Regions from separate parts of the Roseateles sp. So40a genome, predicted to be linked through region 2. Evidence: riboswitches for the same ligand, from Rfam matches in the RefSeq annotation. Region 2 holds a riboswitch; the other holds the start of a gene.
The links. Region 2 has a riboswitch for thiamine pyrophosphate ahead of thiC (phosphomethylpyrimidine synthase ThiC). Riboswitches for the same ligand answer to the same signal wherever they lie in the genome.

Region 1: another riboswitch for thiamine pyrophosphate. It lies ahead of ACNI65_RS16145 (TonB-dependent siderophore receptor); the one in region 2 lies ahead of thiC (phosphomethylpyrimidine synthase ThiC).

What each region holds. Positions count from the first base shown of each region.
Region 1 is NZ_CP182288.1:3,539,034-3,546,132, reverse strand. It holds gene ACNI65_RS16145 (TonB-dependent siderophore receptor) at 1-1,631, opposite strand, end outside; TPP riboswitch at 1,714-1,820, opposite strand; gene ACNI65_RS16140 (DUF2878 domain-containing protein) at 1,967-2,533, shown strand; gene ACNI65_RS16135 (hypothetical protein) at 2,590-2,967, shown strand; gene ACNI65_RS16130 (hypothetical protein) at 2,964-3,197, shown strand; gene ACNI65_RS16125 (DUF1579 domain-containing protein) at 3,252-3,818, shown strand; gene ACNI65_RS16120 (hypothetical protein) at 3,834-4,097, opposite strand; gene ACNI65_RS16115 (hypothetical protein) at 4,148-4,762, opposite strand; gene ACNI65_RS16110 (DUF2199 domain-containing protein) at 4,771-5,304, opposite strand; gene ACNI65_RS16105 (hypothetical protein) at 5,671-6,303, shown strand; gene ACNI65_RS16100 (hypothetical protein) at 6,350-6,928, shown strand; gene ACNI65_RS16095 (NAD(P)/FAD-dependent oxidoreductase) at 7,016-7,099, opposite strand, start outside.
Region 2 is NZ_CP182288.1:111,427-118,525, forward strand. It holds gene ACNI65_RS00510 (FAD-dependent oxidoreductase) at 1-684, opposite strand, end outside; gene thiC (phosphomethylpyrimidine synthase ThiC) at 690-2,567, opposite strand; TPP riboswitch at 2,664-2,802, opposite strand; gene ACNI65_RS00520 (TonB family protein) at 3,114-3,905, shown strand; gene ACNI65_RS00525 (LysR family transcriptional regulator) at 3,940-4,881, opposite strand; gene ACNI65_RS00530 (FMN-dependent NADH-azoreductase) at 5,022-5,648, shown strand; gene ACNI65_RS00535 (pirin family protein) at 5,670-6,542, shown strand; gene ACNI65_RS00540 (hypothetical protein) at 6,677-7,099, shown strand, end outside.

The DNA.
Region 1 (7,099 bases), 2.4 Mb from region 2:
CGGATCGCCTGCAGCGGCTGGCCGGCGTTCACGTAGACCGGCAGGTTGGGCACGACCGCCGATTCGATGCCCTGGCCCCAGCTTGCGTAGGCCAGCAGGTCCGGATTGATCGCGTAGCTCAGACCCAGCCACGGCGTGGTGAAGGACTGGCGATAGCTCGTGGGCGCGTTCTCGTTGCCCGGCTGCACGTTGACCAGCTTCGAGTCGCGATCCAGGCGCGTGTGGCGCACGCCCAGCCAGCCTTGCCATTGCGCGCTGAGCTGCACGGCGTCGCGCAGGTAGAACTCGGTGCTGCGTTCGGTGCGGTTGGTGTTGGTCGAGCCCAGCGTCGGGTCGGCCACCGTGGGCAGCGTGCCCCAGATGTTGCCGGTGCCCGCCCAGTTGTAGGCCTGGCCTTGCAGCCGGCTCTTGTAGCGCGAGAACAGCACGCCGGTGCTCACCTGATGCTGCATGCCGGCCAGCGTCAGCTTGCCTTGCGCGGACAGGTCGAGCGCGTCGCTGTTGCGGTGCTCGTTGTCGCTGCGGAAGTCGTACTGGTCGAAGGTGCCGTCGGGGCAGTAGGTGCTCGGGTAATACGTGCCGTCGCCGGCGGTGCAGCCGAACGGATAGGCGAGGCGGTCATCGGTGACCAGGCGCTGGATCGCGCCATGCGCCTGCAGCTTCCAGTCCGCGTTGAGCTGATGCTGGATGCGCAGCGAGGCGGTACGGCCTTCGAAGACGACCGGCTGACTCCAGGACTGGTTGTTCAGATTGATGCGCGGGTCGATGTCCTTCGCATTGGGGAGGCGATCCCCCAGAAGGCTGAAGCCCGGTTGGCTGGGCTGGGATTGACGCGAGACCTCGACCTCGGCTTCGACCAGCGTGTCGCGCGTGACGCGCCAGTCGCCGGCGACGGCCATCATCCAGCGGTTGCCGTCGGCGTCGCGCAACTCGGGGCGGAGCTTCGCGGCGGCGACGTTGACGCGCAGTCCGAAGGCCTTGTCATTGCCGTGGCCGTCGCTGAAGCGGCGGCTCCAGTCCATGGCGGTCTCGACGGTGCCGCGTTCGCTCACGCCGAGCGTCAGGCTGGTGAGCTCGACGGTGGGGCGCTTGACGACGAGGTTCACCAGGCCGCCCGGGGCGCTGGTGCCGGCCTGGATGCCGGAGGTGCCCTTCATGATTTCGAGGCTGCTCTTGTTGGACAGCGGCAGGGCGGTCTCGGCGTTGATGGGCAGGCCATCGCGGCGGAAGTTGAAGCGGTTGTCGAGGTCGTAGCCGCGGATCTTCAGGTAGGAGACGTAGCCGGCCGAGTTGTACGAGTCGCCGACGCTCGCGTCGATCACGGAGAGCCCGGCGAGGCTGATGAGACCGCGGTCGGTAAGGCGCTCGGCGCTGACGACGCTCGCCTGAAGGGGGAGCTTGGCGATGGGGGTGTCACCGAAGCCGCCCACCATCACGGGGGCGTCAGCGCTGCCCTTGACCACCACGCTGGGGAGGGCGGGGGAGGTGGCCGGCGTGGACGAGGGGGAGTCTGCCGCGGCGGGGGAGGGCGGGGTCGACTGGGCGGACGCGTGCAGGGCGAGGCCGCCGGCGACGAGCGCGGTCGCGAGGCGATGCAGCGGGAAGGAGTGGAGCGTGGACGAAGTTGCCATCGATGTGCCGAAGCCAGGAAGACGATGGCAGGTCGGCAAACCGGGCACGCCGATGAGAAGGCGGCGTGCGAGGACACGAGGGCGTGTCGAAGGCATGCTTCCCTGCGCGAGGATTACCTCAACAGGTTCAAAGGGACTTTCTCAGCCGCGCGTCGATGAATCGAAGGCGCAGCACCCCTAGCGAAACTCGCCGGACGGGCCGGCGAGCGTTGTGGATTCTAGCGGTTGGGCGATGGAGCCTCCGCACCCCCTCGAGAAGCAGTGAACCGATCCCCGCATGGATGCGTAGAAGAAGGTCCTTCAGCAAGCCTGGAACAGGTCGATTGGAAATGCCCATGCGTGCACGAGCCGCCCTGCGCATCGTGATTCAGTTCGCCGTCTTTCAGCTGGCGTGGTTGGCCTGTGTGCTGGGGGCGGCGCATGGCCAGGTCGTTGCCGGCGTGGCGTGCGTGGGCGTGGTGGTCGGCCTGCATCTCGCGCTCAGCGATGCGCGAGCGATCGAGTGCGCCCTGATCGCAATGGCCGTGATTCTCGGGCTGGGATGGGACACCGCGATGATCGCCTTTGGCGTCGTGGGTTATGCGTCGCCCGGTGCGTTCCCATGGCTGGCGCCGCTGTGGATCCTGGCGCTCTGGGCGCTGTTCGCGACGCTGCTTTGCTCGCCGCTCTCGTGGTTGCACGGGAGACCGTTCCTGGCCGCGGTTCTTGGGGCGGTGGGCGGCCCGTTGTCCTACCTCGCCGCCGTTCGGCTGGGCGCCGGCAACTTCACCGATCAGACATCGGCGCTGCTGATCCTCGCAGTGGGGTGGGCCGTGCTGACGCCGGTCCTGACCGAGTCAGCTCACTGGATGCTGGGTCGGTGCTCTCAAGCCTACGGTGACAGGCAGATACGTTTGACCTAGGTCACTGGCTTCCCATCGGAGCGAGCGATCAACTCGGCGGCCTCAAGGAGGTGCCCGTGTTCCCCAAATCGTTCTACATCTGCCCAGAAGACGTGTTCCGGCTCGGGAACTCCAGCAGTCCCAAGATCGCGAATGTGCGGCCAAGCGACGTTGACTGGACGAAGGTCAACGACATCATCGTCGTTGTCGCCAATGGTCGCGGTGTCAGCGTGTTCAGCGAGAAAGAGCTGGAAAAAAGGGACATGAGCGGCTGGGTATGGCAGTTCAATGCCACCACGCCGATGCCTTCCGGACTCAAGCTGGTCAGCGATTACGAGGGCCACTACATGATCTGCCCCGCCGTTAACATGCCCATGGACAAGTTCAAGGGGCTACTGGAGGAAGTCGGCGTGAAGGCATTCCGCGTCTTCTTCAAGCAGGGCAAGCAAGCATGAAGACTTTAGGGCTGGAACTCACGCACTGGCAGGCGCAGCGGATTCTGGAAGCGCTCACAGAGCTCGACGCGAAGTGGGCGAACATCTGCCAGACCTCGGACGATGAAGACGAGGTCGCCGACTATGGCAATGACCTCATCGAGCTTCGCATGACGTTGGAAGCAGTGAAGACGAAGGCCGTGGAGGTCTTCGGTCCCGGTGTCGCCAACTTCGATCGCACGCCCTTCTAAGGCCAAGTGGGCAGGGCGCCAAAGAGCGCGCCTCTGACGCTGCGCCAAGCCGCTTTGAAGACTTCGTCCTACTGCCAGGACTCGGTCGTACGGTCCGGACACTCGCCTCGTTCCCACGAACGACGCGAGGCTCCCATGTCCACCACTGTTTCCGCAGGCGCCGCCGACTTCGATTTCGAATTCGGCGACTGGATCGTTCATCACCGCCGGCTCGACAGCCGATTGACCGGGTGCGAGACCTGGACGAGCTTCAAGGGTCGATGCTCGACGCGGCCCATCCTGGGCGGCGCGGGCAATGTGGAGGACAACGAGCTCGACCTGCCCAGCGGGCTCTATCGGGCCGCGGCGATCCGGTCGTTCGATCCGACGTCGGGCCAGTGGGCCATCTGGTGGCTCGACGGCCGCGCGCCGCATGCGCTGGATGTGCCAGTGCGAGGGCGATTTGACAATGGCGTCGGCCAGTTCTTCGCCGAGGACGTGCTGGATGGACGTCCCATCCGCATCCGGTTCATCTGGGACAAGCGCGATCTTGAATCGCCGACGTGGGCCCAAGCCTTCTCCGCCAATGGCGGCGAGACGTGGGAGACGAATTGGGAGATGAGGTTTGAGCGCGTCGCGTGATGTTGCGCGGTGATTTCACTGCGGATCGGAGGGCGTCTGCTCTGACCTGATCGGTCCAAATCGCGCGTCATTGCGCTCGTCGCTCCAGAGCGGCTCTCGGCCCGTGACATAGCGACGCCAGATCAGCGCGCATCCGCCCACGGTCATCGCGCCGGCGAGTATCCAGTCGCCTTTGGCGGAATTCTCGGAGGGCCAGAATCCCACGACGCCCAGCGCGATGAGCAACCCGCCCAGCACGTAGGCGGGCAGTCGTTCCCACGGGAGAAATGCGAGGCCCATTTGAGTCGAGATCGAAGTACAGCGGGGTTTGAGCGAAATGTGCTCCGCGGTCAGGCCAAGCAGGGGCCTCTTACCTGCAGCCGAATCTCCCCCGGCGCGCTCACGTAGTCCCGCGCCAGTTCACGACTCGGGGAGCGATGGACCGCCTGCTCGAGGGTGTGGCAACTCAGCGCGACGCTGACCCGTTCCGGGCGCATCTGATTCCAGAGAACGGTCAGACCAAAACCGTGTTCCTCGGCTGTGGTGCGACTCTCCACCGACTGGCCTTCAGCCAGCTGAAGCTTCAGACCGTATCCGTCGCGGAGCAGCGGTCGCGCCTGCAGATCGGCCAGCATCGCGGTTGGTGAGAGCTCCTCGTCAGACTCGCCGTCTCCCGTTTCGTCGACATCCTCCTCGTCGTCGGGGTACAGCTCGTCGATCGTCTTGCCGCGCGCCGAGGTCTCACCCGTCTCCAGGAAGCGCAGGGTGACGGTCTGGGCCGTTCGAATCTCCAGATCGTGAAGCCACGTCAGGGATTCCGATTCTGTTGTCGTGCCGTCGAGTCGCACCGTCACGAAAGCGTCGTCCGACCTGTCCCCGCGTAGATGAACGGCAAGCACACGAAGCCCGTCGGTGCTGACGGTGGCGAGGTCTTCGCCGTCGATGGCGATCTGGAAGGCTGGCATGAGCTGATTCACTCCTCGCGCCCCTGCCCATGCATCGCCAACTCCGCCAGCTCCTGCGCGCGCTCAACGGAGATGCCGTTCTGCTGATCGATCACCAGCGGGTCGTTCTCTCGCCCGTTTGTGTGGATCACCACCTTCGGGCGGTCCCCCTCCTGCTGGATGAACACATTGGCCGGCCGCATGTCCGCGCTCGGATAGATCCCGATCTGATTGGACAGCCACCCGAAGAACCCATCGCCAGGCACCGGGTCATCCAGCGTGTCGAGATAGCGCTGGAGGCTCTTCTCGCTCACCGATACCCAGATCCCCCACAGGAAGGGATCCTCCTGGCCATGGATGGGAACCTCCAGCACCGCCCGGATGAATCGATCCGTCTGATCTTCGTAGGCGATCGTGCACACGTCGCTGTCGAGCGTGGCTCGGCTGGCCTTGTCCTCGGCGCTCAGGTTCACATACGGATCCGGCGCGCGGAAGGCGAAGGAGGGCGAGCCCTCATGCACATCGCCGCAGCTGCGGCACTTGAACGCAAAGATCCCAGCCATGGCGCATCGGTCTATCAAAGATGGCCGCGAGTCTAGCCGCGCGTCCCCGTCCTGCCGCCTCGACTCCCCCAATGGGGCGTTGCATCCAGGCCTCCGGAAGTGGGAGGACGCGCCACGCGCGCTCGCCCGGTAGTAGAGTCCGCGCTGTCGCGCGCCGGTGTCGGCCGACGACGTCATCGACTTCTGAAGGAACAGCAACATGCCAAAGGGTGAACAACGCAACGACAAGGCCAAGATGAAGCCGAAGAAGGACAGCGGTTCTTCCAAGGAATCCTCTTCGTCCGTCTCTGATCGGCCCGTCGCTCCCATGACGGCCGTCATGCCCAAGGGCAAGCTGAAGAACAAGCCGAACTGAGCCGGCTTCCCGTGAACGCCGCGCCGCCCGCGTTCGCCCATCGCGGCGACGACCTCGTCGCATGGAGCGACGCCTACGCGGCCGGCGATCACGTCAGCGCGACGGACATCCACGCCGCCGTCGCCCACGCCCTGCAGCCGCTGCTGCCGCGCTATCGGCACTTGCGCGCCAAACACCTCTTCCATCTTGCCGACCCGACCGCCGATCACTTCGTCCAGGTCCAGCGCGGCAAGAACATCCTCACACTCGAGTTCGGCCTGACCCACCATGCGGTGGAGCGCAGCCGCGCCGCGCTTTTCGGCCCGGCGGACACGCCATCCCCTCACGCGCCCCAGACCATCGCCATGTGGTCCGCCAACATCGGTCCTTTCAGCAAGTCGTGGCCCTTGTCCTACCGCGTGGACTGGCCAGTGCTCGGCCACGAGGGACTGGCGCTCGCGCTGCCGGAGATCCAGGCCTTCGTCGAGGACCACGTGCGACCCTACCTCGAGCGGCACCGCGACCCCGAGGCGATCCGGGCGACCTGTCTCGACCCGCATCCGCGCACCGCGTTCTTCCTGCAGGCGGCATCCACCGTGGCCGCTGTCGATCACCTGATGGGGCGTGATGTCCTTGGCGGGAGCGCGGCGGGCGAGGGCCTCTAGCCCCTCAGGGTGTGGCGCGCGCGCCGCATCGGGGCCGATTCGGTCGATGGATCCGGTTAACGTCGCGGCCTTCACCGAAGACGAACTGCCCACCGCCATGATCTCGATCCGCCCCCTGTCCCGTGCCCTGTTCCTGACCGCGCTGATCGGCGGCGCCACGCTGGCCCACGCCGCGCCGACGCCCCGCATGACCACCCCGGCCGTGGCCGCGCTGTCGGCCTGCCTCGCCGACAACACCACCGGCAAGGACCGCAAGGACCTGGCGCGTTGGGTCTTCGTCGGCATGGGCGCGCACCCTGACATCAAGCGCCTGGCCTCGGCCAGCGACGCCGACCTGACGGACATCGACCGCACGATGGGTCAGCTGATGACGCGCCTGATGGCCGAGTCCTGCCTGAAGCAGACGCGTGAAGTGACGCGCGAGGGCGGCAACGGCATCGAGACGGCGTTCGGCCAGCTCGGCGAGCTCGCGATGCAGGAGCTGACCAACAACCCCGCGGTCGGCCAACGCATGGCCGGCTTCCTGAAACACGTCGACCTGATGCGCCTGGGCGCCGCGCTGGCTCCCGCCGCGACGACGACGGTCGCTCCGGCGCCGCTGCCCGGCGCCTCCGCACCGCGCTGAGCCGCAGCGGCTAACCCCGCAAGGAAAAAGCCCGCCGGCTTGCGCCAGGCGGGCTTTTTTGTCGGGTGCGAGAACGCTCTGTCGCGCTCAGTCGAACACCGGCGTTTCCACGCCCAGCACCTTGTGCAGCTTCGGGCTGGTCGTCGTGTATTGCAGGTGCACGCGCTTTTC
Region 2 (7,099 bases):
CACCGGGCGGTGCAGGCCGTGCCCGGGCAGCGAGAGCGTGACGATCTCGCCGCGCACGCCGCGCAGCGGCAGCGGCGGACGCGCGCCCAGACCGCGCGTGTCGACGGCCCAGTCGCCTTGCCACCTGCGCCCATCGATGAAGTGCAGCTCACCGGGCAGCACCTGGTCGACCACGCACGACCAGTGCCAGCGCACCGACGCCGCGCCGTCATGCAGCGCGGCCATCGTGGCGACGGGCGAGATCAGGCCTTCACGCGGCAGCAGCCAGCCGCGCAGGCCCGGCGCGAGCATCGGCTCCAGCGCGCGCAGCGCCGAGGCATCGAGCGGCTGGGCGCCCGGCATGCGCGCGAGCGAGCGCTGCGCCGCGCCCAGGTCCGCGCGATGAGAGAGCAGCAGGCTGCCGTCGACACGCAGCGGTACTGTGCCCGGCAACGCGGCCACGATGCCCGGCCACAAGCTCAGCGACCGCCAGCCCAGCGCCGCGATCGCGGGACCGCCCTGCTCCTGCTCGGCGAGCGGGCTCAGCATGCCCGCCGCGCTGAACGCGGCCGCGCCCGACGCATCGAACGCGGGCCGCGGACCGGACGACGCGTCGAAGACCTCGACGCGATGCCCGGCGCGCGCCAGCGCCCACGCGATCAGCCGGCCGGCCAGGCCGGCGCCGGCGATGGCGATCGAGGCCATCGCGCTCAGGCCTGGCGGATCGGGATGTAGAGCTCGCCGCCACCGGCGAGGAACTCCGCGCTCTTCTCCTTCATCCCGTCGCGGCTCGCCGTGTCGGCCTCCAGCTGCGCGCTGTACTCGCGCACGTCCTGCGTGATCTTCATCGAGCAGAACTTGGGCCCGCACATCGAGCAGAAGTGCGCCACCTTGGCGCTGTCCTTGGGCAGGGTCTCGTCGTGGAACTCGCGCGCCGTCTCCGGATCGAGACCGAGGTTGAACTGGTCCTCCCAGCGGAACTCGAAACGTGCCTTGGACAGCGCGTCGTCACGCGCGCGGGCCGCCGGATGGCCCTTGGCGATGTCGGCCGCATGCGCGGCGATCTTGTAGGCCATCAGCCCCTGCTTGACGTCGTCCCGATCGGGCAGGCCCAGGTGTTCCTTGGGCGTGACGTAGCAGAGCATCGCGCAGCCGAACCAGCCGATCATGGCCGCGCCGATGCCGCTGGTGATGTGGTCGTAGCCCGGGGCGATATCGGTGGTCAGCGGGCCCAGCGTGTAGAACGGCGCCTCGTCGCAGTGCTTGAGCTGCTCGGTCATGTTGGCCTGGATCATGTGCATGGGCACATGGCCGGGGCCTTCGATCATGGTCTGCACGTCGTGCTTCCACGCGATCTTCGTGAGCTCGCCCAGCGTGCGCAGCTCGGCGAACTGCGCCTCGTCGTTGGCGTCGGCCAGCGAGCCCGGCCGCAGTCCGTCGCCCAGCGAGAAGCTGACGTCGTACGCCTTCATGATCTCGCAGATCTCCTCGAAGTGCGTGTACAGGAAGTTCTCGCGGTGATGCGCGATGCACCACTTGGCCAGGATCGAGCCGCCGCGCGACACGATGCCGGTGCGGCGCTTGACCGTCATCGGCACGAAGGGCAGGCGCACGCCCGCGTGGATGGTGAAGTAGTCGACGCCCTGCTCGGCCTGCTCGATCAGCGTGTCGCGGAAGAGCGCCCAGGTCAGCTCCTCGGCCACGCCGCCGACCTTCTCCAGCGCCTGGTAGATCGGCACGGTGCCGATGGGCACGGGGCTGTTGCGCAGGATCCAGTCGCGCGTGGTGTGGATGCTGCGACCGGTGGACAGGTCCATCACCGTGTCGGCGCCCCAGCGCGTGGCCCACACGAGCTTCTCGACCTCCTCCTCGATGCCGGAGCTCACCGCCGAGTTGCCGATGTTGGCGTTGACCTTGACGAGGAAGTTGCGGCCGATGGCCATCGGCTCCACTTCCGGATGGTTGATGTTGGCCGGGATGATCGCGCGGCCGCGGGCGACCTCGTCGCGCACGAACTCGGGCGTGATGATCCCGGGGATCCGCGCGCCCAGGCCCTGGCCGATCAGGCGCTGCTCGCGCTCGCTGTCGGCGAGGTACTCGTGCATCCACGCGCGGCGGCCGTTCTCGCGGATGGCGACGTACTCCATCTCCGCCGTGACGATGCCGCGGCGCGCGTAATGCATCTGCGAGACGTTGGTGCCCGACTTCGCGCGGCGCGGCGTGCGCGTGAGCGCGGCACTCTGCGCGCGCAGCGCGTCCTGCTGGGCGGCCTCGCGCAGACCGTCGTCGAAGAGCTGGATCGGGCGGCCGGTGTAGGACTCGGTGTCGCCGCGCGCGGCGATCCACTCGGCGCGGGTGGCGGGCAGGCCGCGTCGCACGTCGGTCGCGACGGCGGGGTCGGTGTAGGGGCCGGAGGTGTCGTAGACGGCGATGCGCTCGCCGTTGGTCAGCGCGATCTGGCGCAGCGGCACGCGCAGCTGCGGATGCAGCACGCCGGATTCATGCGTCTTGGTCGACGCGGGCAGCGGCGCGCGGCTGGCGGCGAGCCGGGCGTGGAAGTCGTCGGCGGACGGGGTCAGGTCGGTCATCGGGGTCTCCGGTTGGGCGCCGGAGGCTGGACCGATGAGGACGGACGAGCGTTGGGGAAGGGGCCCTTCGGGTGCCTTCGGGCACGAGGCCGGGAAGGGGGAAGGGCGGGCTCTTCTTACGCCGGTACGAACCGGATCAAGTTCAGCGGGTCCACGGCTTCATCGCCATGTCTCAGCCCGTGCGACCCGACACGCCTCGCGCGTCGAGCCGCCCAGGGCACCCCGGAGCAGGCGCGCAGTATAGGCCCGGGCCCGGGCCCGTGGCGGTCGATCCCGTTCGTGAATTCGTCGACGCAACCCCGATGTCCAGGCACATCGCGGGTACTGTTACAGCTCGATTCCGGGGAAACACCGAGTAAGGGGCCACCCGATGACTTCTTACACTGCGGCGCTCATGCCGGGGCGCGAAAACCAACAGCAACATCAGCAGACAAGACCGGCGTTGTCTCCAAAAGAGAGCAACCAGCGCAATCGAGAGAGGGTGGAGTGATGAGCAGCCGTAGTCTCCTGAGCGTCCGACGCCGTGGCCTGGCCCTGTGCCAGGTCTTGAGCCTGTCCCTGGTCGCGATGGCCGCGCAGGCGCAGACGACGACGTCCGCCGCGCCGGCCGATCCCAAGGCGGCCGCGATGAGCGACGTCGACCGCGCCAAGCGCGATGCCGACAAGGTGTTCCAGTGGATCCGCTTCCACGCCGAGAAGGGCGAGAAGAAGGCGCCCGAGAAGGCCCCCGAGAAACACGAGGCCAAGGTCGAGCCCAAGCCCGCGCTGAAGCAGGTGTCCGCGCCGGCGCCGGCAACGCGCCGGCCGGAACTCGATCCCGCCGCCGAACGAGCGATGGCCGCGCGCAACGCCGCGCAGGACGCGCCCGTGGTGGCCGCCGCGCCGACGACCTCGCCCGCGCCGATCGGCCAGGGCGGTCAAGGCGGTGTCGGCGCGGGCGGCACGCCCTCGACCATCGCCCCGACCGTGGCGCCGCCCACGACGCAGCCCGCTCCGATGTCCGACACCGTGTCGCCGCAGGCGATGGCCGCGCCCGCGACCACCGCGTCCGCCGGCAAGACCCCGCCGCCCGAGCCCGATGACGAGCCCGCGCAACTGCAGCTGCTGCGCAAGGTCGATCCCGAATACCCGCGCGCGCTGCTGCAGCAGCAGCGCGCAGGCTCGGTGCTCGTGCAGTTCATCGTGCAGCCCGACGGCCGCACCGACGCCGTGCAGGCGCTGCGCTCGCCGGACCGCAAGCTCAGCGCCGCGGCCGTGAAGGCCGTCCAGCAATGGAAGTTCGCGCCCATCACCACGGCGCGTCAGGTCAGCGTGGAGATCGGCTTCCAGGTCGATTGACCGAGCGCGCCGGCGACGTGTCGTCCCCGGCGCCTCACATCCCGTACATCGCCGCCTGATCGAAGGGCGAGAGCTCCGCGGCCATCGCGTCCAGGAAGAGCCGCGTGCGCAGCGGCATCAGCCGGCGCTGCGGGAACACCGCCCAGCAGGTCGAGGGCTCCGCGCACCACGCGGGCAGCACCCGCACCAGCTCGCCCCGGTCCACGAAGGCCTGCGCGTACTGGTTGCCGACCCAGGTGATGCCCAGACCCGCGCGCGCCATCTGCAGCAGCATGTCCGGCGCGTTGACCAGCGTGCGGCTCTCCGGCACGCCCACCCATTCCTGACGCTGGTCGGCCTGGCCGTCGACGATGCCGAACAGCCGCCACGGCAGCGGCTCGCCCGCCCGGCTCAGGATCATCAGCCCGTGCATGCTCAGCAGCCCCTCGGGGAGTTGCGGCTCGCCATGGCGCTCCAGATAGGCCGGCGACGCGTACAGGCCGCTGCTGAACATCGCCATGCGCCGCGCCGCGAGCTGGCTGTCCGGCGGCAGCTGGCCCATGCGCACCGCGATGTCGAAACCCTCGGCGATCAGATCCACCCGGCGCGGTGAGAGGTCCAGCTCCAGTTGCACCTCGGGGTAGTCGCCGACGAAGCGGCTCAGCATCGGCGTCAGCATCTGGTGCGCGAAGTCCGCCGGCATGGATACCCGCAAGCGGCCCGTCGGCCGCTGCTGCCGGTGCAGCGCCAGCGCGAGCGCGCCGTCCACTTCGCCCGCCAGCACCCGCGCGTGTTCCAGCACGCCCTGGCCGAACTCGGTCAGCGTCAGCCGCCGCGTGCTGCGCTGGAGCAGCTTCTCGCCCAGACGTTCCTCCAGCGCCGCGATCCGGCGCGACACCGTGGATTTGGGCAACTGCAGGCGCTCCGCGGCGCGGCTGAAGCTGCCGCTTTCGATCACGCGGGCAAAGACCAGCAGGTCGTCGGCGTCAAGACTCATGGCGGGCTCAGCGATTGTTCTTTGAATGGAACAATCTTATCCATTCTTGGGTATTCCGGTGCGCAGGGGCGATCAATACAGTTCATCCCATGCCCTCACACCCCGGCTGATGCAGCCGAACTGTCCCGGAGAAACGCACCATGAACATCCTGCAAATCAACTCCAGCGCCCGCCGTCTGCATGAAGGCCAGGGTTCGGTCTCGACGCTGCTGGCCAACGAGGTCGTGCAGCAACTCGTCGAGCGCAACCCCGGCGCCAAGACCGTGGTCCATGACCTGGCCGTGCGCCCGCTGCCCCCGATGGACGAAGCGACGCTGGGCGCGCTGTTCACGCCGGCCGACAACCGCAACCAGGCGCAAGCCGACCGCGTGGCCTTCAACGACCAGCTGATCGCCGAGCTGCAGGCCGCCGACGTGATCGTGCTGACCGCCCCGATGATCAATTTCGGCGTGCCCTCGCAGCTGAAGAACTGGATCGACGCGGTCGCCCGCGCCGGCGTGACCTTCAGCTACGGCGCCAACGGCCCGGTCGGCCTGGTCACCGGCAAGCAGGTGATCGTGGTGAGCTCGCGCGGTGGCGTGCATCGCGGCCAGCCGACCGACAACATCGTGCCCTACCTGCAGGTGACGCTGGGCTTCCTCGGCATGACCGATGTGAAGTTCGTGCTGGCCGAGGGCCTGAACATGGGCGAGGAAGCCGCGGCCAAGGGCCTGGCCGGCGCCCGTGAGGAAATCGCCGCGCTGTTCGGCGAAACCCAGACTGTCTGAGCAATCAAGAAAGGATCCATCATGACCGCCGCCACCCCTGCCACCCTTCTTCGGACGCCCCGCCAGGTCGAGCGCCTGGTGCAGGGCAGGGCCACCAGCGACGGCGCGGGCGTCAAGTTGACGCGCGTGCTGACGCAGGACCTGCAGCGGCGCCTGGATCCCTTCCTGATGCTGGACGCCTTCGGCACCGACCAGGCCGAGGACTACATCGCCGGTTTCCCCGACCATCCGCACCGCGGTTTCGAGACCGTGACCTACATGCTCGACGGTCAGATGCGCCATCGCGACTCGGCCGGCAATGAAGGCCTGCTCGGTCCCGGCGGCGTGCAGTGGATGACCGCGGGCCGCGGGGTGATCCACTCCGAGCTGCCCGAGCAGCAGGAGGGCCGGATGGAAGGCTTCCAGCTGTGGCTGAACCTGCCGGGCCGCGACAAGATGCGCGACCCCTGGTACCGCGACATCGCCAGCGCCGAGATCCCGGAGCTGACCCTGCCCGGCGCCACGGTGCGTGTCATCGCCGGCGAGAGCCATGGCGTGGCCGGCGCGGTGCAGCGCGAGGCCACGGTGCCGACCTACCTGGACGTGCATCTCGAGCCCGGTGCGAGCTTCGAGCAGGCGCTGCCCGAATCGCACAACGCGTTCGTGTACGTCTATCGCGGCGCGTTGCGCTTCGACACCGGTTGCCTGGTGCCGACCGGCCGCATGGCGATCCTGGCCAACACGGCGGGATCGGATGGCGTGCGGCTGACCGCGTCGGAGGACGGCGCCCGCGTGATCCTGATCGCCGGGCAACCGCTGGGCGAGCCGATCGCGCAGTACGGACCGTTCGTGATGAACACGGAAGGTGAGCTGCTCCAGGCGGTGCGCGACTTCCAGGCCGGCAAGTTCGCTTGAGGCCGGCGGCTGGCTGAAGTCCGCCAGCGTTTCCCCGGGGAGCGCTGGCGGCGCCCCCGCAGGGCACGGAAATGCGCCATGCCGCGCGCACGGGCGCGGCGCAACCAAGCGGACTTCGCTCCCGGGTCCGCCGCATGCCGTCCTTCCGCCCTGCTCCCGCACCCCTCGCCCCGGGCGGTGACCCCGGCTTCGATCCGCATTTCGGCTTCTCGCCGGGGGCGGATCCGATCGGGCGCTCCCCCGACGGCGAGGCGTTCACGCAGGCGGCCGCGAACGGCGGCGCGGCGGGGCTCGCGGACACCTGCGCGGCGCTGGCCCGGGCGATCGGCACGCTGGGCGTGCCGGAGGCGCGGATCCTCGGCGAACTCGCGTCGCGAACGCGGGATGCGAATGACCCGCTCTCGGACGTCGATCGCCGGACCTTCCTGGGCGGCGAGGGCGCGACCTTGCTGGACCAACTGGTGCGGCTCGTGTCCGGTGAAGGCATCGACGCCCGTCTGCGTCGCGACGCGCTGAGACAGGCCGCGCAGGCCATGGACCTGTGCGTCACAGGCTGC